Regions from separate parts of the Pseudoalteromonas sp. Angola-4 genome, predicted to be linked through region 2. Evidence: riboswitches for the same ligand, from Rfam matches in the RefSeq annotation. Region 2 holds a riboswitch; the other holds the start of a gene.

Region 1 (12,189 bases), on a different contig from region 2:
TAATAAGCCCTAGTGCTTTTGGTGATACGTCAATAAATACGGTATCGGTGTCAGTGCGCCCTTTAGAATCAGTAACAGTGACTTCAAAGCTCAACGTGGTATCTAAATCAACGTCGGAGGCAAAAAATGTCGTGGTACATTGGCTAGTATTTGCCAGCGTTTCGGCATTGCCTGTTAATTGTTGCCAGCTACATGAAAACGTATCTGTTAGGGTGTCACTTTCACTTGCATCTAAGGTCACTTCCTCAAATTCTTCAACGTTTTGGTCATCTCCGGCATTGGCCACAACCAGCTCGTCTGTTTTATTTAATGTCATACTGTATTCAGTACTTGCCTCGCCGCCCTCGTCGTCGGTAACGCTTAATTGCCATATTAAATTAGTATTTGATTCAAGCAGCGGATGGCTAAAACTTACCGTAGAGTTGTCAAAGTCGGTTACATCTAAATCAGGGCCTGAAATTAATTGCCACTGATAGCTATTAATTTGGCCATTTTCATCAGGGTCGCTCGACTCTTCAGCGCTTAACGTTACGGTGTCGTTATAGGTTGAAGGCAGTGTTTCTGGGGCTGTTTGACTAACAACAGCAAGCGGTAATTGATTACTTGAGGTAATAAATATGCTCACATTGTCACTAACTAAGCTGCCGTTATCTGTTTGATAGCTTACAGATAGTACAAGTTCACTGTCGGTTTTAACATCGGGCGCAGTAATTGTTTGCTCTGCACCTTCAAGCGGGAAGCCGTCCACAGATGGGCCGCTAACGCGCTGCCAAGTAAAGGTACCGTCATCTGGTGAGCCTTGTGCGGTGATTGTAAACTCTGTTTTTTCTACAACTTGAAGATCGGTTCCGGCATTAACCGAGGTTTCAACAGCAGAGTCATCACTACCGCCGCCTCCACCGCCACAGGCAGCCAATAAAAAACAAGATATAAGGGGAGTAAAAGCAAACGCTTTCATAAAACGCACCTATAATGTCAAATAATTACTATAGTGTAATCACTAGCAATAAAGATGCCATTTAGAGTTATACCAATTCGCTTAATTAAGTGATCTATTTTGAGGCTGGAAAACGTGTTGCCAGCTAGGCAAAAAATTCGCTATTCAGTTGTTCTAAATGAAAATTTTTTAACACGTTTAGCCTCTCAAATGATTAAGCATTATTGTGGATTGGTATTACATATACGTATCTTGATGAATACGCACAAACAGCTTAGTGCCTATTTTTGAGTAATCTACTTTGTATTCACGCCCATCAAGCGCCTGAATAAACAACAGCTGTTTTTCTTCACCAAAAATATCAGCGCTACTTACATTAACAATTTCAAGGTAACGCTCTTTGGCATCGCGCCGGTTTTTAGGTAGATCCTCTTTAAATGGCTCCAAACCATTTTGAGTTACCTTTATACGTGGGCGCTGCTCTGCATTTACAATGACTAGATCAAGCTTTTTATCTTTATGGATGATGGTATTGCGACCACTCTTTATAAAAGATCTTTCTTGGCTCATTATTTTTCCTACTATCGCATTTAGTGTCCAACTTGCGATGCTATAAACCGTTCAGGTGCGCGTTTCCATTTATTTAAATCGGCACTGAACGACCAAATGTCTGTCTCTAATACACTTGCGGGTAACAGTAAATTATATCCCGTTAACAACTCAAGGTGCTTGGCTCTGTTAGCAAACATAGCTATAAGTCCAGTATAGCTAAATCCTTTAGGTGAGGTGTATTGTGTCTCTTCTATTAACCATTCTGATGGGCAATTGCCATTTTTGCAATGTTTTTGAACAGCTTGCATAAATAAATTACGCTGCTCTATCAGTAGTTTTCCGGCAATGCGTGGGTGTATAGCGCTTAAAAATTCGTCCATATCATTAAGTTTTAAACCTACTGCGTTTAATTCAAGGTATTCAAGGCCATCAGCCACCTTAGGAATACCGCTGTGGTGTAAGTTACTAACATGTAACTGCCACTGGCCATACTTATGCTGATACACAAGTAAGGACTCACTAAGCACTAAACTGTAATAAGGTTCCTGTGTTTTTAAAAAACCAATAAAAATAGCAGCTATGCACATGCTTACTAAAAAAATTTCTATTAAGCTAATTTCACCCGGGCGCAGTAAATTAAACAGCATAATAAATACCAAACCTACGCTGCCTACAGTAAGTACTTCAATGCCATTGCGCGCCCCTTGCGCCCTGTATTTTATTATTGAACTTGGCTTACCCATATTGGTAAAAAGCCATATAAAATAAAAACATAACAATACCCCAAAGTATTATTTTTCTCATTGTTAAACAGGTTTTACACTGCGGTGGTTGCTTCATCGTTTTATCATAATTTTAGTGTTAAATGGGAACAAGTAATTAGTCTCATAAATTTTTACGCCTAACGCACAAATTTATGAGACACATAACCGCCTTTTCACGGTCTTATTTCGTACAATACTTACAATTTATTTTCAGGTATGAAAACGATGTATTCAAAACAGTCAGGTAAAGCTCTTTTTCCATTTTTAATTACGCTTCTTGTTATTTTAAGTGTGTACTTATATTTGCCATCTAGCCATGGCGAACAATCTAATTCAAGTGATACACCCACACAGGTAATGGCTCATACGGTATCGTCTCAGGAAAACACCGTTATGATTGAAGCCATAGGCAGTGCACGCGCAAACCAAGCAATTTATATAAAAAGCGCACAAAGCGATTATGTTACACACATATATTTTGAAGATGGCGACTTAGTAAGTAAAGGCCAACGCCTTGTGCAGCTGCAAAATCAGCAAGAACAATACGCTGTAAAAGAGCTAGGCATTAACTTAAAAGAAGAAAAACGTCAGTTAAGCCGCCTTACTGAGCTTTCTCGTACGCAATCTACCGCTAAATCATTATTAGAAGAGCAGCTTTCTCGCGTAGATGCCACGCAAGCCCAACTAGAAAGCGCTAAAACCAAACTTGATGAAATGCTAATTACCGCGCCGTTTTCTGGCTTATTAGGCAAACGAGAAGTGTCGGTTGGTGCTTATGTAAGTAGCGATACAATTATTACAACACTTGATGATATTAGTATTATAAAAGTTGACTTTAAAGTCCCTGAAAAATATTTATCTCAACTTAACCTAGGCATGAAAGTACATACTCAAAACGATGCCTACCCAGGGCGCACCTTTACCGGCAAAGTGACCCATATTAGTTCTCGTATCGACTCGATTACTCGCAGTGTAGAAGTAACCGCAAGCTTTGCTAATAAATCCGGGCTATTACGCCCTGGTATGCTTTTAAACACCGCTCTGGAGCTTAGTAGTAATCAGGCGCTTATGGTGCCAGAAAAAGCCGTGATCCCACTGCAAGATAAACATTTTGTATACCAAGTAAAAGAGGGTATTGCCAACAAGGTAGAAGTGCATGTTGCAGGCAGAAATAACGGCTGGGTAGCGATTGATGAAGGCCTTAGCGATGGCGAGCAAGTGATTACCGAAGGCATTATTAAAATTCGCCCTGGTAGCAAAGTAAGTGTTGAGGGTTAATCGGTGAAAATTACAGATACGAGTGTTAAACGCCCTGTTTTTGCCATAGTAATTAACTTACTACTGCTAACATTTGGCTTGGTGGCTTTTTCGATGCTACCACTTAGGGAATACCCAGATATTGAAACCCCTATTGTCAGTATTAGTACTGACTACACTGGTGCTTCGGCAGAAATAGTCGAGACAAAAATAACGCAAATATTAGAAAACCGGATATCGGGTATTGAAGGCATTAAAAGTATTAATTCTTCAAGCAGAAATGGGCGCTCTAATATCGTTATTGAGTTTGATATAAGCCGTGATATTGACGCAGCCTCAAACGATGTACGAGAGAGAGTAGCCCGCGCACTAGATAACCTACCAGAGCAAGTGCGCCCCCCAGAGGTGTCTAAGTCAAACAGTGACGAGAGCCCTATTGCTTGGTTTGTACTTAACAGTGAAACCATGAACTCGCTGCAATTGAGCGATTATGCACAGCGCTTTATTGTCGACCGATTAGCCGTTGTAGATGGCGTTTCAAATGTACGTATTGGTGGTGAGCGCCAATACGCCATGAAAATTTGGCTAAACCGCCAAGCCATGGCCGCTCGTGGGATCACTTCGAGTGATATCGAAAACACCCTACGCAGCGAAAACGTAGAGCTACCAGCAGGTGAAATTGAGTCTATCGACCGCGACTTTACCGTACGTACAGCGCGTAGCTATAAAGACCAACGTGATTTTCAAAACTTAGTTATTAAACGCGGTGAAGACGGCTACCTTGTGCGTTTAGGTGAAGTTGCCGATGTACATTTAGAAGCCGCCGACGATGAAAGCCTGTTCCGTGGTAACGGCCGTAACATGATTGGCCTTGGCATAGTAAAGCAAGCTAAAGCAAACACCTTAACAGTGGTAGACAACGCCCGCAGTGAACTTGAAAAAATAAAACGTAATTTGCCAGAGGGCACCACTATTCAAGACAGCTACGACTCGTCTATTTTTATTAAAGAGTCAATCAACGAAGTATATAGCACGCTTGCCATTTCTATGGGGTTAGTGGTGTTAATAATATTTATCTTTTTAGGTAATATTCGCGCTACGCTTATCCCCGCCGTTACGGTGCCTGTAGCACTTGTTGGCAGCTTTATGTTTTTACTTGCCATGGGTTATTCAATCAACTTATTAACCTTACTTGCGCTGGTATTAGCAATTGGCCTAGTCGTAGATGACGCCATTGTAATGCTTGAAAATATTCACCGTCGGATTGAGCTTGGCGAGCCTCCCTTATTAGCAGCCTTTAGAGGTGCCCGCGAAGTAGGCTTTGCAATTATTGCGACAACGCTTGTGCTTATTTCGGTGTTTGTACCTTTAGTATTTATGGATGGGCGAATTGGCGCCTTGTTTACAGAGTTTGCAATGGCTGTAAGTGCCGCGGTGTTTTTCTCTAGTATTACTGCCCTTACGCTCTCGCCAGCGCTGTGCTCTAAAGTTTTAAAAGCGTCAGAAAAAGAAAGTAAATTTAGCCAATGGATGGACCGTGTTTTTAGCAAAGTTGAAAACAGTTACCGCCAATCGCTTACCTCAAATATGACCAAAAAATGGGGCTTAATGGTAAGCCTAGTACTTGCTGGTTTTGTTAGCTACTCGTTGTTTTTGCAAGTGCCCTCTGAGCTTACGCCAAAAGAAGACCGCGGTACCTTTTTTATTATGATGAGCGGCCCTGAAGGCGCAAGTTATGAAAATAACGCAGCCAACATGGCCAAAATAGAAGAGCGCCTGCTTCCTTACTCAGAAGCTGGCGAATTAAGCCGTGTTTTAGTACGCGTACCGGGCTGGGGCGGCAGTGGCGGTGTTGCTATCGTTGGTATGGCCGATTGGGATAAGCGCAAGCGCTCTACCTGGGAAGTTATGGACGAAATAAGCGCCAAAATGACCGAAGTAACAGATGTACGTGCCTTTGCTATTATGCGCCGTGGTATTGGCGGTGGCGGCTCCTCTCGCCCCATAGAGTTTGTACTACAAGGTAACGATTACGAACAACTTGCTGATTGGCGCGACCGCATTATAGAGCGCGCAGAAAAAAATCCAGGCTTGGTAAGAATCGATCACGACTATAAAGAAACCTTTCCACAATTTTTAGTCAGCATAGATAAAAACAAAGCCGCCGATTTAGGTGTGTCAGTATCAGATGTAGGCACCACGCTAGAAACCATGTTAGGGCAGCGCCGTGTTACCACCTTTATTGACCGAGGTGAAGAATACGATGTAATTTTAAAAGGCACTAAACAAGACTTTACAAACCCTACTGACATTTCAAATATTTACCTTAAATCACGCAGTGGTGAGCTGGTCCCACTAGATAGCCTTATAAGCTTAAAAGAAGAGGCCACAGCATCGCGCTTAAACCGTTATAACCGAATGCGCGCCATTACACTAAGCGCTAATCTTGCGGACGGTTATACACTTGAACAAGCACTTAACTTTTTAAACAAAGTAGCCGCAGAAGAAAACGACATTGACGGCGCTGTAGATTATAAAGGTGAATCACAATTATATTACGAAGGCGCATCGGCCATGACCTATGTATTTGTGCTTGCCCTAACTGTAACCTTTTTAGTTTTAGCTGCGCAATTTGAAAGCTTTATGCACCCGTTTGTCATTATGCTAACAGTACCACTTGGCCTAATGGGCGCTATGTTTGGCCTATGGGCAACGGGCTTAACGCTTAATATTTATAGCCAAATTGGTATTGTAATGCTGATAGGTTTAAGCGCTAAAAATGGTATTTTAATAGTCGAATTTACCAACCAACTGCGTGATAAAGGCGTAGAATTTAGCGAGGCTACTTTGCAAGCGGCCACTCAGCGCCTGCGCCCAATAATAATGACCTCTCTGACTACGGTAATGAGCGCAGTGCCTTTAGTATTGGCATCAGGCCCAGGCGCAGAGAGCCGCATGGTAATTGGTGTGGTGGTATTTACAGGGGTTATTGTATCAACATTGCTAACGCTTTATGTTGTGCCTGCGGCGTATTATGCCCTAGCCCGCAACACACAGTCGCCAGAGTTTTTACAGCAAAAATTAAATAAGCAAGCCGACTCTCACCCGCTAAAAGACAGCGAAGAAATTTAACTGAGCTTACACTGCGCCGTAACTTGCTGTTACGGCGTATTCAATTTATGCTCGCCTTAATACTGTAACAGACATAATTAGGACAACTTATGAGCACATCAACACAACTAGCAACATTTGGTGGAGGCTGTTTTTGGTGTATAGACGCTGCATTCAGACGAGTAAAAGGTGTACTAAACGTAAGCTCAGGTTACACCGGCGGCCATACCGACAACCCCACGTATAAATCGGTCTGCTCTGGTACAACAGGCCATGCTGAGGTTGTGCAACTGGAATTTGACAGCGCTGTAGTGAGTTTTGAAACACTGCTTAGCATGTTTTTTACGTTACACGATGCCACGCAATTAAATCGCCAAGGTAACGATATTGGCACACAGTATAGAAGTGTTGTTTATTACCACAACGATGCGCAATTAAATAAAACCAATGAGATGATAGCCCAGTTACAAAACCATATTAGCGAGCCAATAGTGACAGAGGTTAGCCCTGCTACCACATATTACCCAGCGGAGCATTATCATCAAGATTACTACAACGAAAACCCACAGCAGGGTTACTGTAGTATTTTAATAGCACCTAAATTACACAAGTTTGAAACTGTATTTAAAGAGTTTTTAGCTGACTAGCTAATTTGCGTTGTTAAAATAATTCTAATACCAATCCGCATAATTAAGTGATCTATTTTGAGGATGGATAAACGTGTTGATAGCAAGGCAAAAAATTCGCTATTTAGTTGTTCTAAATGAGAATTTTTTAAAGCAGATAGCGACACATTTAGCCCCTGAAAATGATTAAGTATTAATGCGAATTGGTATAAATACACATTAAAAAGCCCGATATAAATCGGGCTTTTGTATATTAAAAAACGCTATTAAAACTGATAGCTTGCACCTGCAAAAAAGCGGCGCTCTGGGGTGTTGTAGTAATATACGTCACCGCTTGTAAAGTCAGCTCTTGAGTCAACCACATTGTAATCTCTGTCAAATAGGTTCTCTACACGAAGCGACAGCTCAATATTATCGTTCACATGATAGTTACCCGCTAGGTTCCAAAGTGTATACGATCCTAGGCGCGTTACTGCCCCCTCGCGATCACTGCGGTATTGCATATCAATGCGAGCATCAAAATCACCAAATTGCTTTGCGAGCTCCCAATTAACAGTGCGCTTGGCAACATTGCGTAGCTCATCGCCGGTTTCTTTGTTTTCGGCACTTAAATATGCAAAATTAAAGTGGCTATCAAAACCTAAAATTTGCTGTGTAAGGCTAAACTCAACCCCTTCATAGCGAGCTTCGTTTATATTAGCTAACGCAAAGTTTTCATCGTAATCAATTTTATCTTCGATATCGTTTCTAAAAATTGCAAAATCGACTTGTGCACTGTCAAAATTAACATTTACACCAAGCTCGCGGTTTATTGACTTTTCAGGTTGGAGATCTGGATTACCAAAATTTGGGTAGTATAAATCGTTAAATGTTGGCGCTTTAAAACCTGTGCTTTGACTAATTCTAAATGTTGAATTTTCAGATAAATGATAACCAGCCGCCGCAGTATAGGTTGTTTCATCACCAAACTGTTCATCGTCGTCTTGGCGAAGAGTTAAATTGGCAAGCACAGTGTCGGTGTCGTAATAAGCCCCAACAAACACTGCTAATACATCGCGGCTATCCTCATCAAATGCTAGCGAGCTTTGCGATACATCATCGTTATACCAATTAACGCCGCCGCTAATATTAAGCTCATTTGTTAAGCGGTATTGGCCGCTGTAATCTACTTGCGAGCGCTTAGTAATAAATGTACTGGTTAATGGCCCGCCGGTAAAAGAGTCCACATATGTGCTGTCAGAATCATCGGTTGCAAAAGCAACATCTATAGCATGAGATTGGTTAGTGTAGTTTTTGCTCCACTGCGCCGACAGTTGATAGTTTTTAAAGTCCCCTCTTTCAACCGTGCTCGTAGCCGGGCTAAAGCTGCTATCGTAATCCGCGTAACCTTCGCTGTACTGGCCTAGTAGCTTAAAGTTACCGTAGTGCTCATCACTGTAATTTACTTTAAAGCCTACGTTTTTATTTTCATAGCTGTCGTCATCGGGCGCTATACCTTGTAATGCATCAAAACCATCGGTTTTTTCAAAGCCTGCATTAAATGCGCTAACCACTTCATCTGATTTTACTGAACCTGCAAGTTGATAGTTTTGATAAGCGTTAGAGCCAAATGTGGCATCAAGTGATACATTGCTCGCTTCACGCGTTATTATATTAATAACCCCAGCTAATGCATCTGAGCCATACACAGCTGCACGCGAGCCTTTTATGATCTCGATTCGCTCAATACTATTTAGCGGCACGTTACTTAATGCTTTTTGTCCTAGCGTGGCTGAGCCCGTGCGTACACCATCAATTAAAATTAGCGTATCGCCAGAACCTGTACCACGCAAAGATACGCCCGACGTTTGGCCAAAGCCACCATTAGGATTAATTTGAAAACCCACTTGTGTGCTTAGTAAGGTTGGTAAATCGCGTACATTGCTTGCATCTATTTCGGCGCGTTCAATTACATTAACGCTCGCTAAAACATTACTTATTGATTGTTCAAATTTATTAGCGGTAACAGTGATTTTTTCAATTGGGCTTTGTGCAGCAGATACAGAAAAAGACAGCGCAGCCGAGATAGCAACGCCAAGAGTTGTTTTATTTAGCATGATGTTCCCTATCTTTGCCCACCGCAAAGATTTAAGTAAGTAAGATTACTTCAAGGCCGGTCTCCGGACTCAGTAAACACATAAATGCGTTAATACTTTACCGTTGCGGGGGCAGTGTTGGGATTGCTTTTGTCATAAAGGCGCACCAACTTCCCGATTATCTCGCTGTTAGTTTTAATACTTTAAACCCTGTATTTAGCAACCAGCGAGCACCTTGAAAATAGGCGGTTATTGTGAGCAGTTTGTTTACAAATGTCAACGGACGTCTATATAGCTAAAGGTTAAATTATTTATTTTCAGTAAAGCTGGATGTTACGCCGTATGAACTTAAAAGCGCTGTGATTTTAGGTTTTATTGCAGACGAGTTTAAAAGCTTATCCATTTGTTTTACCGTAATTTTACTGCGCGCAGGGTTAACTAAAAAATGAGTATCGTATATAGCATCTGGGGTATTACTCTTATAAAGCAGGTTCATATTAAAAATGTTATTCTTTTTAAAGTATTGATAAGCTATGTTATTTAACACCCCTACATCGGCACGCTTTAATAGCAGCATTTTAACAACGTTAAACTCATCGATTGTTAAACTAACTTGGTGTTCTTCACTTAAATACTGTGCATCGGTTTTAAAATCAGCAAAACGATAGGAATACCCCAATACTCCCGCTTTTGTTAAAGCATGTAAGTCATCGAAATAGCTTTGCTGTTGGGCGTTTTGTGCCAGCGTATACAACTCATTTTTAGCAATAACATAAAAGCTCGTTTCCTGTAAGGCACTTCTTGCTACTTCAGGCACCCATTGCATAGCCATTAAAAACAACATGTCGAACTCCCCCCATTCGACCCACTTTTTGAGCCTTTTTACAGGCAAAGAGTTAAGAGTAAATTTATATTCGCTTTGAGAGTCATTGAGTATTTTTACAAACTCAGGCGCTAACCCTTGCTCTTTTTCGGCATTAATAATAATTGGAAAGTAACCGTCCTCTACCAACACATCTACATTTATTGGCTTGGCAAAGCTAAACTTACTGCTCGCAATAATAAGTATAAAAACAAAAAACTTAAGCATTTAAAGCCTTTAACAGTCGCTATTAAGTAATATTGATATTAAGAATAGCCTAATATACGCAACTGCGTGATAAGCAAGTTTAATAATGCATTTAAATAACGTTAAAAGAGTATGGAATAACAGTGGACTAATTTTACACAGGTAAAAGGGGTTTAGGCTTGCGGGTAAGTAAAGGCTGTAATTAAGACGGGGGAAAATGTGTGGCTAATATATTTAATAACCACACATTTAAATTTTCACTTTAAAATACTAAAGGCACTTAGCTAATTAATCGCGAAAGTTTTTAAACTGAAAAGGCTGGCCTAAATCTGCAGTGCGAACGACTTGCATAGCGGCTTGTAAATCGTCACGCTTTTTACCCGTTACACGTACTTCTTCACCTTGAATAGCAGCTTGTACTTTTACTTTTGAGTCTTTAATGGCTTTAACTACTTTTTTAGCCATGTCTTTCTCAATGCCTTGCTTAAGTGCAACATTACGAAACACGTTTTTACCAGCACGAGTGATGTCTTGCAGCTCCAAGCTTGCTACGTCCATACCACGCTTAGAAATTTTACCTGCTAAAATATCAAACAATTGCATAACTTGTGAGTCAGCTTCTGCTTTTAGTTTAATTGTTTTGTCGTTTAGCTCAATTGATGCGTCAACACCTCTAAAGTCAAAGCGCGTTTCTAGCTCACGGTTGGCGTTATCTACTGCATTTTTAGCTTCGTTCATTTCTACTTCTGATACGATATCAAATGAAGGCATTGGGTTCTCCTAACTATTAAATCTAAATTTATGCGCCGATTATAACGCTAAAATTATAAATCTTTACATTTTTCTGCCAGTTGTTCAGGTGCGATACTAATTTAGTTTGATATACTGCAGCCTCTTTTTTAAGCGGTTTTAGGATTTATCGTGACAAGGCGTGTTTACCAAGCAGTTTTTTTGATTAGTATTGTGGTGTTTACCCTCTTATTTGCCAAAGAAATAAAAGGCGGCGTTACGAACTTATTTCCACATGTTGATAAAGTTGCCCACTTTGGGATTTTTTTTATACTTGCCATCATTATGGATAAAGCCTTTAAATTACCGCTGTACACGCAAGTACTTTTGCTTGCGGGCTACGGTGCAGCAATAGAAATAATGCAAGATGCGCTTCCCTACAGGCAGGCCTCTTTAGGTGATTTTATTGCTGATTTTGCCGGCGCGGCCACGTACTTTTTACTAAGAACCATTTTTACTCCTCGAAAAAAGAACCCTTATGGCTAATATTCTTATTATTGGCGACGGCGCTATTGGTTTATTGCTAAGCCATTTTTTATCTAAAGCTCACACTGTTCATGTGTTAACACGCAAAGCCACTGCAAATACACGCTTTTATTGCAAAGCAAAACAGCCTTCGCAAAAAATTAATGCGCGGTTTATTACGCTTAAGCAAATTAATGAACAGCCCGGGTTTGATATTGTTATTTTTGCTGTAAAGGCTTTTCAGGTTCAATCGGCCTTTACGCAAGTTAAACCCTTTTTATCGCCAAGTAGTGTACTTGTTGTATCGCACAACGGAATGGGTAATGTTGAAACGCTCAATGAGCAACTCGATAAGCGACAAGCGTTGTACTTTTTAACCACCAGCATGGCTGGCTTTAAAACAAACGACTTTATAGTACAGCACACCGGTGAAGGTAAAAGCGTATTAGGTGCCTGCAACCCTTGCGCGCACAGTTATCACCAAGCAATGTGTGAGCAATTGCAAAACGTGCCGCAGCTAAGCTACTGTACTAATATTGAGCAG
Region 2 (12,189 bases):
TTGGTCAGTTTTGGCTCGTTTCCGGTGGTGGCGTTTTCGCTTGCCACGTCTTTTGCTATTTATGGCTTACTGCGTAAAAAGTTACCTGTTGAAGCGCTGCCAGGCATTTTACTCGAAGCCCTAATTTTACTGCCGGTTGCATTAATTTACTGGTGGGTAATGGCACCAACGCCTACTTCCGACTTAGCCCTAAACGATTGGCATACCAATGCGCTGTTAATTAGTGCCGGTATTATTACTACGTTGCCGCTGCTTTGCTTTACCGGAGCGGCCAAGCGTTTGCAGTACACAACATTAGGCTTTTTTCAGTACATAGGGCCAAGTTTAATGTTTATGCTTGCTGTGGTGTTTTACGATGAAGTATTTGATGCAGAGCGGGTGATTACGTTTGCCTGTATTTGGAGTGCACTGGCTATATTTACCTGGGACTCTTATCATCAATCGCGTAAGCGTAAAAAAGCGGCTGTTACCGCCGCCGAAGTTTAATACCTATGCGCAATAATAGTTTAAACAAGTTGCTATAAAGCAGCGTTAAGGTTTAGCTTATTACTTTATTACGGCCGGTTTCTTTTGCATCATATAGCTTTAAATCGGCCTGTTTAAGTAACTCATCTATTTGGTAAATAGGGCCGCTTGCAAAACCAATAGAAATTGTAAATTTAATTTTTTCTTGGCTAAACTCTTGGCTATTAAGCTCTATAAATTGCCTAAATCCTTCAAGGCGTTTTAGCGCTTGCGCTGTGGTTGCATCAGTAAAGTAAACGGCAAATTCTTCACCGCCTAAACGAGCGACTAGCTGCTTTTCAAAGTACTTTTTAAAACACACCGCCAACCCTTTGAGAACCTCATCGCCTGAATCGTGACCGTATGTATCGTTAATCGATTTAAAATGGTCTATATCAAGCATGGCGAGTGCGCCATCTTGATTCGATTTTTTTAAATACTTGAGAGACTTGCTCGACTCTTCAAAAAAGTAGCGTCGATTAGGCAGGTTTGTTAAGTAGTCAGTATTTGCTTGGCGTTTGATTGTTGCGATTTGCTCAAGCATGTCGACGTTTTGACTTAGTCGGCAGTAAAACTCTTCGCTGTTAAAGGGTTTATGGAGGTAGTCGTTGGCACCATTTTTTAAAAATAGGCTCGATAATGCTGACGAGTCAGCACCTGAAATACCGATAATGGCTTTTTCATCATTACTGTAAAGCCGGCGAATTTCGGCGCATAGCTCATCACCATTCATGTTTGGCATTTCGTTATCGGTAATAATAACAGACACGTCTTTTTGGCTTTCAAGTACTTCTAGCGCGTCTTTGCCGTCCTTAGCTTCGAGTATTTGATACTTATGGCGCTTTAGTAAACTACAAATGTATCTACGGGTAGAGGTTGAGTCGTCGACGACCAGCACTTTTACGTTCTCGTTTCGTGGTAAACGGCTTAGTTGTTTTTCTAGGTATTGGTAAGCTTGTTTGTTTTCTTTGATTATGTAATCAATTATTGGGTATTTTTCTACCGTGTCGCGAGTTTGTTTATCTATATTGCCTGTCATTACTATGGTGGGAATGTCGGCATTAATAGTATACGGAACCGCCTCACCCGCAGGAGCATCGGGAAGGATAAAATCAACAACAGCGCAAAAGTAGCTATTGTGTTTTATTAGCTCTTTTGTTGCCGCTAAAGACTCGGCTATATCTACTTCGTAACCTGCTTTAAGCGCGATATGCTTTTGCACACGCGCTATAGTAGGCGTATCTTCAACTATGAGTATTTTTCGCGTCACGTAACAACCTTGTTTGATATTTTGCAAAAGTATTTGCTTATACAAGTTGTAACTGTTAAAACGCAAAAAAGCAAATATCTTAGAGGCTTATACGCTATCTGATTCGCTATAATCGTCTTGGCTTATTGGTACCGGCCCTGACATTTTTGAACGGCCAAAAAGTGTATGAAACTTGGTTTTACAGGTTGTTAGTTTTAAATATTTAACCCAGGCTTTTTCGATTGGGTTTGTAGGTTCTTTACTGCCACAAACTACGTCAACAAATTGCTCTTGTAGCGTATTTTGGGGTGCTAAAGTTTTATTATAAAGGCCTTTTAGTACAACGCCGTGTTGCTCTAATATGCTGGCTTCTAATAAGGTGAAGTTTCCGCTGCGGCTAAACCCGCGAGGAAAGTTTTGATCATCATAAAATTGACGTTGGCTAACAAACGCTTGGCGAAGTAGTGAAATATCGTTGCTCATAACTGTATCCTCATACCCTGTTTATTGCTGGAGTATGATGCAAGTTTGACAATTTATTAAACAAGTTATTTTTATCGTGAGGATAAAAAATTGGATATAGATTTATTAAAAACATTTGTAGAGGTTGTGCGCACGCGTCACTTTGGTAAAGCGGCTGAAAACCTGTATATCACTCAATCGGCAGTAAGCTTTCGAATTCGCCAGTTAGAGCAGGGGTTGGGTGTAAACTTGTTTATTCGCCAGCGTAACAATATTCAATTAACGGCGCCAGGAGAGCGATTGCTTCCGCACGCTAAAATGATCATCACCGGCATGCAGCGTGCCAAAGTCGATGTGGCACTTGCCGATAACATGCACAAGCAAATAAGTTTAGCGGGTACGCCTAATATATGGGATGCGTTTTTACAATTTGGCATTACTAATATTGTGTCGGCTATGCCTGGGGTGTCGTTGGTCGCAGAGGTTAAAGCCCAACAAGAAAGCACGCGGTTATTATTAGAGCGTACGCTTGATTTAGCCATTTTATTTGACCCCCCTAAAGTAGACGAGCTTGTGGTTGAGCGAATTTGCGAGCTGCCAATTATTCCGGTTAGTGGCTATGACACGGCCACTAACGAGAACTTTTTTGATAACCAATATGTATACGTTGATTGGGGTACTACGTTTTCACTATGGCATGCGCGCCAATTTACCGGTAAAACGCCGCCTTATTTTAGAACCAGTACGGGACGTATTGCCCTTGATTTAATTCTTCAGTGTGGTGGTAGCGCGTTTATTCCTGAGGTACTTGTTGAGTCTCACCTAGAAAAGGGTGAGCTGTTTCATGTAAAAGACGTAGAACATACTTCGCGTGATATTTTTGTGGCTTACCACAGAGACAACGAACAAAAAGAGTTAATAGAAACCCTGATTAACTTATTACCTAAAATAAATGCTTATCAGCCTGTTGATGAACACTAAATACCGACTATGATTTTTAATGAGGTTGAATAGGTACAATTTTGTTTATTAAATATTCATGTCGGTTTGTTTTCAGAATTTAGACACTTTTATTAAAATAAAAAGACAAAAATGTTTCCTTTGTAATATATCTGTCATTTAACGGTGACAAACTGCAGCTGTTTTAAAAATTAGTCTTGTGATTATCGAGGAAATAACATGAATTTTGTAAAATCGAGCTTATGTGTTGCACTAGTAAGTGGTTTATCTTTTAGCGCGTTTGCAGACGTTGATGTATACGGTAAAGCGAATGTTACTGTGCAATCGTCTGATGATGGCGAAGGGTCTTTCACTGAAATTAAAAGTAATGCATCTCGCTTTGGACTAAAAGGGTCTGAAAAGATTACTGATGGATTAGAAGCGGTTTATAAGTTTGAGTTTCAAGTTGATGTATCTGATGCTGACTCTAAAGGTGATAACGACGACAATATTTCTGCACGTAACCAGTATGTAGGTTTAAAAGGTGCATATGGTCAAGTTGTTGTGGGTCGTAACGATACAGCGCTTAAACAATCGCAAGGTAAGTTAGATTTATTTAATGACCTTGAAGGCGATATTAAAAATGTCTTTAAAGGTGAAAACCGCTTAGGTGATTCAATCACTTATACATCTAAAAGCTACGAAGGCTTTAAAGTACTTGCTACATTTGTTGCCGAAGATGACGTAGATGCAGATAACGGCTATTCAATGGCGGTTACTTACGGTGACTCTGCACTTAAAAAGAGTGCGGTATACGCCTCGGTTGCAGCCGATAGCGAAGTAAATGGCTACGATGTAGTGCGTGCGTCAATTCAAGGTAAAGTAGAGAGCTTTAAATTAGGCGCTATGTACCAAACTCAAGAAAAAGTAGACGGTAGCGCAGAAGCTGACGGCTATTTATTAAACGCAGCCTACAGCATGGGTAAAAACACGTTTAAAGTGCAATACCAAGCAATGGACTTTGATGACAGCGACGACAAAACGGCAGTTTCTGTAGGTGTTGATCATAAGTTTAATAAAAACATTAAAGTATTTGGTTTTTACTCAAGCTTTGATATGGACAACAATGTTGACCAAGACTACGTTGGCCTAGGTATGGAATACAAGTTTTAAGCGTTGCTTAAACACTCCCTTTATTAACCGCGCTCTAATGAGCGCGGTTTTTTTTTGCTTTAAATTATTTACTTACCCGCCCATAATAGACCCTCATTTGGAATGGGGTGAAATTCCTCAACTATTCCCGTAACTGTAATTAGCACCACGCTTTAAGTCAGATACAAATGAGACATATCAATCAGCATGAGAAGTTCTAGATTGGTATACTTTTTAACGAGCGGGTAAACTCATTTTTATTGATGCACTAGTCTTTTAGCTGTGTGTTAGTGAGTGCACGCTTTCCAAGGACTCACTTTTGCAAACTACATTAGCGCCAAATACACCCTTATTAAACGTTCAAAATGTGTCGTGGGAAGTCGATGATCACACCATTTTAAACAATATTAATTTAAACATAGCTAAGGGTAAGTTTATTGGGTTAATTGGCCCAAATGGGGCGGGTAAGTCGAGCTTACTGCGCTGTTTGTATCGCTTTAATAAACCCACCGCTGGTAACGTTACCTTTAATCAGCAGGATATTTGGCAGCTTAAAAGTGAAGACTACGCAAAATATGTTGCTGTAGTTCTACAAGAAACGCCTGCGCAATTTAACCTAACATTATTTGATGTGGTTGCCCTTGGGCTTACACCTCATAAGTCATTATTTAGCGCCACCACCCACAGCGACAAACAAAAAATTACACAGGCAATAAAAACCGTAGGGCTTGAGCAACAGTGTAAGCAAAATTTTGAGTCGCTTTCGGGGGGCGAAAAGCAACGTGCATTGATTGCCCGCGCTATAGTGCAGCAACCGCAATTACTCATCATGGATGAGCCAACCAGCCATTTAGATGTTAAATACCAAATACAAGTGATGGAACTGGCAAAATCGCTAGGGGTTACTGTGTTTGCCTCATTTCATGATTTAAATTTAGCAGCCGCTATGTGCGATGAGCTGGTGGTTATTAATAAAGGTAAAATAACACATACAGGTTCGCCTGCGCAGGTACTTAGTGAGGACATGCTAGCGGATGTTTTTGGGGTATGTGCGCGCGTAACTAGCCACCCTCAACGCACAGAAAATGGTCAAACTATTCCTCATATTACTTACTTTTATGGCTATTAATTAAATGGATATAACAAAAATAAACCAGTGGACAATATTTATAGCAGCCGTATTAATTGCACTGGGTAGCCTTTTTAGCGCACTGAGTTTTGGCGCCGCAGATACGCCGTTAAGTGATGTGCTCACAGGGATTTTATCAGCAGGGGAGGGCTCGTTTAACGCGCGTATTATTTATGAGCTTAGGTTACCTCGTACCTTACTTGCCTTTATGGCGGGTGCAGGTTTGGCTATTGCAGGGCTTATTTTACAAACGGTTACTCGTAACCCGCTCGCTGATCCGTATTTATTTGGCATATCGTCAGGCGCGTCGTTTGGGGTAGTACTGCTTATGGCCGTTGCGGGTATTAGTGCAGGGTTTATGTTATCGGCTGCTGCCTTATTAGGGAGCTTTTTAGCAATGGGCTTATTGATACTTATTGCTGGGCGGCAAAAAAGCACGCAAGTAGAGTCTATGTTGCTAGCGGGGGTGGCACTGTCGTTTTTATTTAGCGCATTTACAAGTTTATTGCTGTATTGGAGTGACCCGCAAGCAGTGGCTGGTATTTTGTTTTGGACGTTAGGTAGCTTTGCCCGCGCACAATGGGCCACGTTATGGTTGCCATGCGTGGTTATAGTGGTGTGTATTAGCTTTATGCTGAGCTTTAAAAGGCAGTTAAATGCGCTGCTTCTTGGCGATGAAAGCGCGATAACGCTTGGGGTCCGTGTGCACCGTTTTAGAATTTTAATGTTGGTATTGAGCTCGTTAATAACGGCCGCGCTGGTGGCCCTATGTGGCGGTATTGGCTTTGTAGGTTTAATGGTGCCGCACATAGTGCGCTTTTTTATATCTCAGGGCAGTACTGCTGGCTTACTAATTACCAGCTTAGTGGGCGGCACGTTTATGGTGTGGGTTGACGTGCTTTCGCGCTCATTACTTAAAAACCAAGAGCTCCCTGTAGGGGTAATTACAGCAGCCATGGGTAGCGTATTTTTTTTAAGCTTACTCTTTTTTAGAAAAACAAAGGCATAGTGCTGATGAAAACCTTAATGATTCAAGGCACTACGTCAGATGCCGGAAAAAGCACCTTAGTCGCTGCGCTTTGTAGAGTGTTTGCAAAGCAAGGTGTAAAGGTCGCGCCTTTTAAACCGCAAAATATGGCGCTTAATAGCGCGGTTACAAAAGAGGGGGGCGAAATAGGCCGCGCGCAAGCTTTGCAAGCCATAGCCGCTAAAGTAGAGCCTCAAAACGACTTTAACCCCATATTGCTCAAACCCAATAGTGATACGGGGGCACAAGTCATTATACATGGAAAAGCCATTAGTAATATGGAGGCAGGGGCTTATCATAACTATAAACAGGTTGCGATGGATGCAGTGCTTGCCTCGCATAAACGCCTAGCAAAGCAGTTTGATTTATTATTGGTTGAGGGCGCAGGCAGCCCCGCAGAAATAAACCTACGCGAGAACGATATTGCCAATATGGGTTACGCAGAAGCGGTAGATTGCCCCGTCATTATTATTGCCGATATAGACAAAGGCGGTGTGTTTGCGCATTTAGTGGGCACACTTGCGTTATTAAGCGAATCCGAGCAAGCGCGCGTAAAAGGCTTTGTTATAAACCGCTTTAGAGGCGATATAAGCTTGCTACAAAGTGGGCTAGATTGGCTTGAGCGCTACACAAAAAAACCAGTGCTTGGAGTGCTGCCTTATTTGCATGATTTAGCACTTGATGCCGAAGATGCTGTAGCAATAGATAACACGGTGACGACTGCCACCATTAATATAGCCGTGCTTTTATTGCCGCATATTAGTAACCATACCGATTTTGATGCATTGCGGCTGCACCCAAATATTAATATAAATTATGTACGCCACACACGCGCGATCCCACCGGTTGATCTGATTATTATTCCTGGCAGTAAAAACGTGCTGGGTGATTTAAGTTTTGTAAAAAATGAAGGCTGGGATACGCAAATAAAGCGCCACTTACGCTATGGTGGCAAAGTACTTGGTATCTGTGGTGGTATGCAAATGTTGGGGTATACCATAAATGATCCCAGCGGAGTCGAGTCGTCATTAAAGCAAGTAACGGGGCTTGCCCTATGCGATTTTGAAACCACACTTAGCACCCAAAAAGTACTCACTAAAGTAACGGCGGCTATGCAGTTAAATGATTTGCAAACACCGTGTAGCGGCTACGAAATTCATGCCGGCATTAGTGAAGGCGCAGCACTTAATAAGCCATTTTTAACGTTTAACGCGCACCCTCATGGGTTTGAAAACGATGGCTTTATTAGTGACGACAATGCCATTGCTGGTACTTATTTACACGGCTTGTTTGATGAACCCGCTGCCACACTGCAAATTTTAAAGTGGGTAAAAAGCGATGCAACCATACAACCTGTGAGTATTGTAGCGCACCGCGAGCAACAACTAGAGCGCTTGGCCACTATGTGCGAGGCGCATTTGAACATGCAACAGATTATATCGATTTATGAAGGAGATAATAATGACGGATACAAATAACGATAAGCACCAGCAGCGCCAACAAAAAGTAAAAGAGCAGGTAGATGCACGCGTGGCTGATGCGCAAGATGTTAAAGGGATATTTCAGGTAATTACGGGTAATGGTAAAGGTAAATCTACCTCAGGCTTTGGTGTGGTTGCTCGCTGCGTAGGGCATGGTAAAAAAGCCGCTGTTTGTCAGTTCATTAAAGGCACATGGGAGTGTGGAGAGCGTAACTTATTACAAGGCGCAGGGGTTGAATTTGCCGTTATGAATACCGGTTTTACATGGGATACGCAAAATAAAGAGGCCGACACCGCAGCCGCGCAAGCAACGTGGCAAGAGTCAAAGCGTATGCTTGCAGATAGCAGTATTGATTTAGTATTACTTGATGAACTTACCTACATGGTGACTTACGGTTATATTGATTTAGATGAGATAGTAAACGCGCTAAATAATCGCCCTCCCATGCAATCGGTTATTATTACAGGTCGCGCAGCGCACCGCACGTTAACAGACCTTGCCGATACAGTAAGCGAAGTGCGCAATGTTAAACACGCCTTCGACTCGGGTATAAAAGCACTAGAAGGGTTTGATTACTAATGTATAAAGCGTTTTTTACTGCACTGCTGTTATTGTGTTCAGGGGGCAGTGCCGTGGCCAGTGATACAGCTGCGCCAGATAAACTGCGCGTTGTAGCACTTGCACCGCATATAGTAGAAAACCTATTTGCTATAGGTGCGGGAAGTAATATTGTTGGCACTGTTGATTACGCTGACTACCCAAATGAAGCTAAAAGTATTGAGCGCATTGGTGGTTACTATGGTATTTCTCTTGAAAAATTATTAGCGCTAAAACCCGATTTAGTGATTGGTTGGAAAAGCGGTAATCAAAGTGAAGATTTAGAACAAATTAAACGCCTTGGTATAAAAGTACATTTAAGTGATCCCAAAAAAATAGAAGAAGTTGCAAACGAGCTGATTGCTTTTGGAAAATTTACAGGGCGTATTGAGCAAAGCAAGCAAGTAGCAAACGCATTTATTACTAAGCTCAAAAAAATTAAAAAGCAGCAGCAAAGCAAAAAAATATTAACTGGTTTTTATCAATTATGGCCAGAGCCTATGATGACGGTAAGTGAAAACACATGGATAAACCAGCTTATTGAAACATGTCATGTAAGCAATGTATTTGCACACAGCCCAACCGACTACCCGCAAATAAGTATTGAAAACGTGGTGATTAAAAAACCACAGATTATTATTATTCCTGATGAGCAAGCCGATAAGCCACAACCTAAAATTAATTGGCAAAAATGGCCAGAAGTCCCCGCTGTAAAACATAACCAATTTATACGTGTAAATGCCGATTTATTACATCGTTTTACACCGCGCATGCTAGATGGACTGGCAAATATGTGTGATAAAATAGATGCATCACGCAAACAAATTAAGAGTATACAATGAGCGATTGGCCAGCCTTTTTAGAATATGAATTACAGCAACCTTATATGCAGCAAACATTAGATTATGTAGCAAAACGCCGTGTCGAAGGTGTTGCTGTGTACCCACCCAAAGAGCAAGTATTTAGCGCCTTTGAAGCGACAGCCCTTAACAATATTCGCGTAGTTATTTTAGGCCAAGACCCATACCACGGAGAAGGCCAAGCCCATGGCTTATGTTTTTCTGTGTTGCCAGAGGTTAAAAAGTTACCGCCGTCGCTAAAAAATATGTACAAAGAATTGGCAACGGATATTCCCGGTTTTGAAATACCAGACCATGGCTACTTACAAAGCTGGGCAGAGCAGGGCGTGTTTTTACTCAATACAGTACTCACGGTTGAGCAAGGCCAAGCGCATTCACATAAACATTTAGGGTGGGAGCAATTTACCGATAACGTGATAGCCCATATAAATGCACACTGCAAAGGAGTGGTGTTTATTTTATGGGGCGCTCATGCGCAAAAAAAAGGTAAAAATATTAACAGCGCTCGCCATCATATTTTAAAAGGGCCTCACCCATCGCCGCTTTCTGCGCATCGTGGTTTTTTTGGCTGTAAGCACTTTTCACAAACAAATAAGTTATTACAAGCCCAAGGCGATAAGCCCATTAACTGGCAGGTTTAATTGATATATTAAAAAAGGCTTTCGTATCATGAAAGCCTTTTGCTTAGTTATTGTGTATTAATGCCCATGCGCAATAATTATCAATTATTTTGAAGGGGTAAAACCTGGCGTTAGCTTTACTATCGATACGGTTTTCCTGCCGCAAAATAAATTGCCTAATTGAGCGCAATGAGTTTGAAATTAAAAATCTAGCTCATCAATTTCAATGCTGTCTGTAAAAAAGTCTAACTCCTGTAGTTCTTTACGTAACCGTTGTTTGTCTTTTATGGCCTCAATCTCGCGCCACTTTCTTTTTTTATTCTTTTGAGAGGTTTTTCTTGTTGTATCAGGACCTTCTAATATCTCTAATATATCGTTTAGGCTATCCATGACTATCTCCTATTGATTTTAGTGAACCTCGAGAATACCTATACCACAGGCCTAGCTAAAATAGAATAAAAAAGTGACGAATTTGTTACAAGTATGTGATGCGTTGATGAAGTTTAATACTAACTAGCTTTATTGAACGCGCTATTTTTAGATAGAAAAAATAAATAAAAAAATACTAAAAGTGAGTTATTTAGCTGTGTAGGCAATGGTACATGCTGTGGCAGGTTAGTATAAAGCAGTGCGGATTATATTAAGGGCATAAAAAAACGCCGCAGGTGCGGCGTTTAATACATAATTAGCGCGTATTACATTGCTTTAAAACGTGCTTCTAGCTGCTCTTGTGCATCTGCGAATGAGCGGATACCTTCAGCTAGTTTTTCAGTTGCCATTGCATCTTGGTTATGTAACCAACGGAACTGTGACTCAGTAAGAGGGGCAGGCTTTGGCTCTTTAGGAATATCACTTTGTAGTAAGTATTCTTCTGCGCCTTCTAAATTGCCTAAGTCTTCTAGTAGGTTAGGGCTAATTGTTAGCTTGTCACAACCTGTAAGCGCAATAATTTCGCCAGTGTTACGGAAGCTTGCGCCCATAACAACGGTTTTGTAATCATGGCGTTTATAAAACTCAAAAATGCTACGTACAGATTGAACACCTGGATCTTGTAGCGGATCGGTTGGTTTTTCCATACCATTTGCTACGTGCCAATCTAAAATACGGCCAACAAATGGCGAGATTAGAAATACATTTGCATCAGCACATGCACGCGCTTGAGCATCGCTAAATAATAAAGTCAGGTTACATTTAGTCCCTTCTTTTTCTAGCTGTTCGGCCGCTTTAATGCCTTCCCATGTAGACGCAACTTTGATTAAAATTTTGTCTTTGCTTACACCTTCTTTTTCATAAAGGCTAAGCAGGGTATGTGCTTTATCAATAGTTGCTTGGGTGTCGAATGATAAACGAGCATCTACTTCAGTAGAAATATAACCAGGTACAATTTCGCTAATTTCTTTACCAATTAATACGGCAAAGTAGTCACATGCAAGTTCAAGCTGTTTAGCTGCATCTTGCTCTGTTTCTTTTGCATAGCTCCAAGCTTTATCTAAATAAGGCTTGTAAGCTTCAATCTCGCTCGCTTTTAATAAAAGCGACGGGTTTGTGGTTGCATCTTCTGGTTGATGCTTTTTGATCGCTTCAATATCGCCAGTGTCGGCTACGATAGATGAATGTTGTTTTAGCCTTTGTAGAGCGCTAGTCATTTGCCTTCCTCATTCCAAGCAAGTTAAAAGAAAATCTAAACTACCTTAATATAAGTATTCAATACTGCAACAGTGTGACAATGCTTGATAGGTCTTATGTCCTTATCAATAGAAAAACGACGATGCATGATTTATTAAGGTAGGATTTAGGCCATTGCGATTAATTTTCAATGGTATTTTATAAACAAAACGTGCTTTTCGTCTCATTTAATGTTGAAATTGACATTAAATAAATTACAAGTCAATAGCTAACTATGATCACTGTTATTTCACCAGCAAAAAATCTTGATTACGAAACGCCACCCGCAACAGATAAGTTCACTCAACCTGAATTACTAGAGCACAGCGAAGAGCTCATGAAAGTATGCCGTGAACTAACTCCAGCGCAAATTGGCAGCCTAATGAAAATTAGCGATAAGCTTGCAGGGCTTAACGCTGCGCGCTTTAGCGAATGGTCGCAACCATTTACACAAAGTAATGCTAAACAAGCGGTACTAGCCTTTAACGGCGATGTGTACGGTG

The links. A riboswitch is a leader RNA that binds a small molecule or an ion and turns the genes downstream of it on or off. The one in region 2 is predicted to bind cobalamin.
Region 1: linked by a shared signal. The riboswitch ahead of PSH48_RS00340 (TonB-dependent receptor domain-containing protein) and the one ahead of PSH48_RS16250 (ABC transporter ATP-binding protein) in region 2 are both predicted to bind cobalamin.

The regions. Positions count from the first base shown of each region.
Region 1 is NZ_JAQREK010000001.1:60,693-72,881, reverse strand. Features, by position in the region: gene PSH48_RS00370 (Lcl C-terminal domain-containing protein) at 1-958, opposite strand, end outside; gene PSH48_RS00365 (hypothetical protein) at 1,175-1,507, opposite strand; gene PSH48_RS00360 (DUF2982 domain-containing protein) at 1,528-2,232, opposite strand; gene PSH48_RS00355 (efflux RND transporter periplasmic adaptor subunit) at 2,479-3,531, shown strand; gene PSH48_RS00350 (efflux RND transporter permease subunit) at 3,535-6,642, shown strand; gene msrA (peptide-methionine (S)-S-oxide reductase MsrA) at 6,732-7,268, shown strand; gene PSH48_RS00340 (TonB-dependent receptor domain-containing protein) at 7,514-9,343, opposite strand; cobalamin riboswitch at 9,393-9,562, opposite strand; gene PSH48_RS00335 (ABC transporter substrate-binding protein) at 9,630-10,412, opposite strand; gene PSH48_RS00330 (YajQ family cyclic di-GMP-binding protein) at 10,680-11,162, opposite strand; gene PSH48_RS00325 (VanZ family protein) at 11,313-11,666, shown strand; gene PSH48_RS00320 (ketopantoate reductase family protein) at 11,659-12,189, shown strand, end outside.
Region 2 is NZ_JAQREK010000016.1:28,994-41,182, reverse strand. Features, by position in the region: gene rarD (EamA family transporter RarD) at 1-486, shown strand, start outside; gene PSH48_RS16270 (response regulator) at 539-1,774, opposite strand; gene PSH48_RS16265 (DUF413 domain-containing protein) at 1,862-2,236, opposite strand; gene PSH48_RS16260 (LysR family transcriptional regulator) at 2,327-3,196, shown strand; gene PSH48_RS16255 (porin) at 3,395-4,327, shown strand; cobalamin riboswitch at 4,427-4,557, shown strand; gene PSH48_RS16250 (ABC transporter ATP-binding protein) at 4,626-5,435, shown strand; gene PSH48_RS16245 (FecCD family ABC transporter permease) at 5,440-6,444, shown strand; gene PSH48_RS16240 (cobyric acid synthase) at 6,450-7,940, shown strand; gene cobO (cob(I)yrinic acid a,c-diamide adenosyltransferase) at 7,924-8,523, shown strand; gene PSH48_RS16230 (cobalamin-binding protein) at 8,523-9,383, shown strand; gene ung (uracil-DNA glycosylase) at 9,380-10,042, shown strand; gene PSH48_RS16220 (DUF3545 family protein) at 10,223-10,411, opposite strand; gene tal (transaldolase) at 10,717-11,667, opposite strand; gene yaaA (peroxide stress protein YaaA) at 11,922-12,189, shown strand, end outside.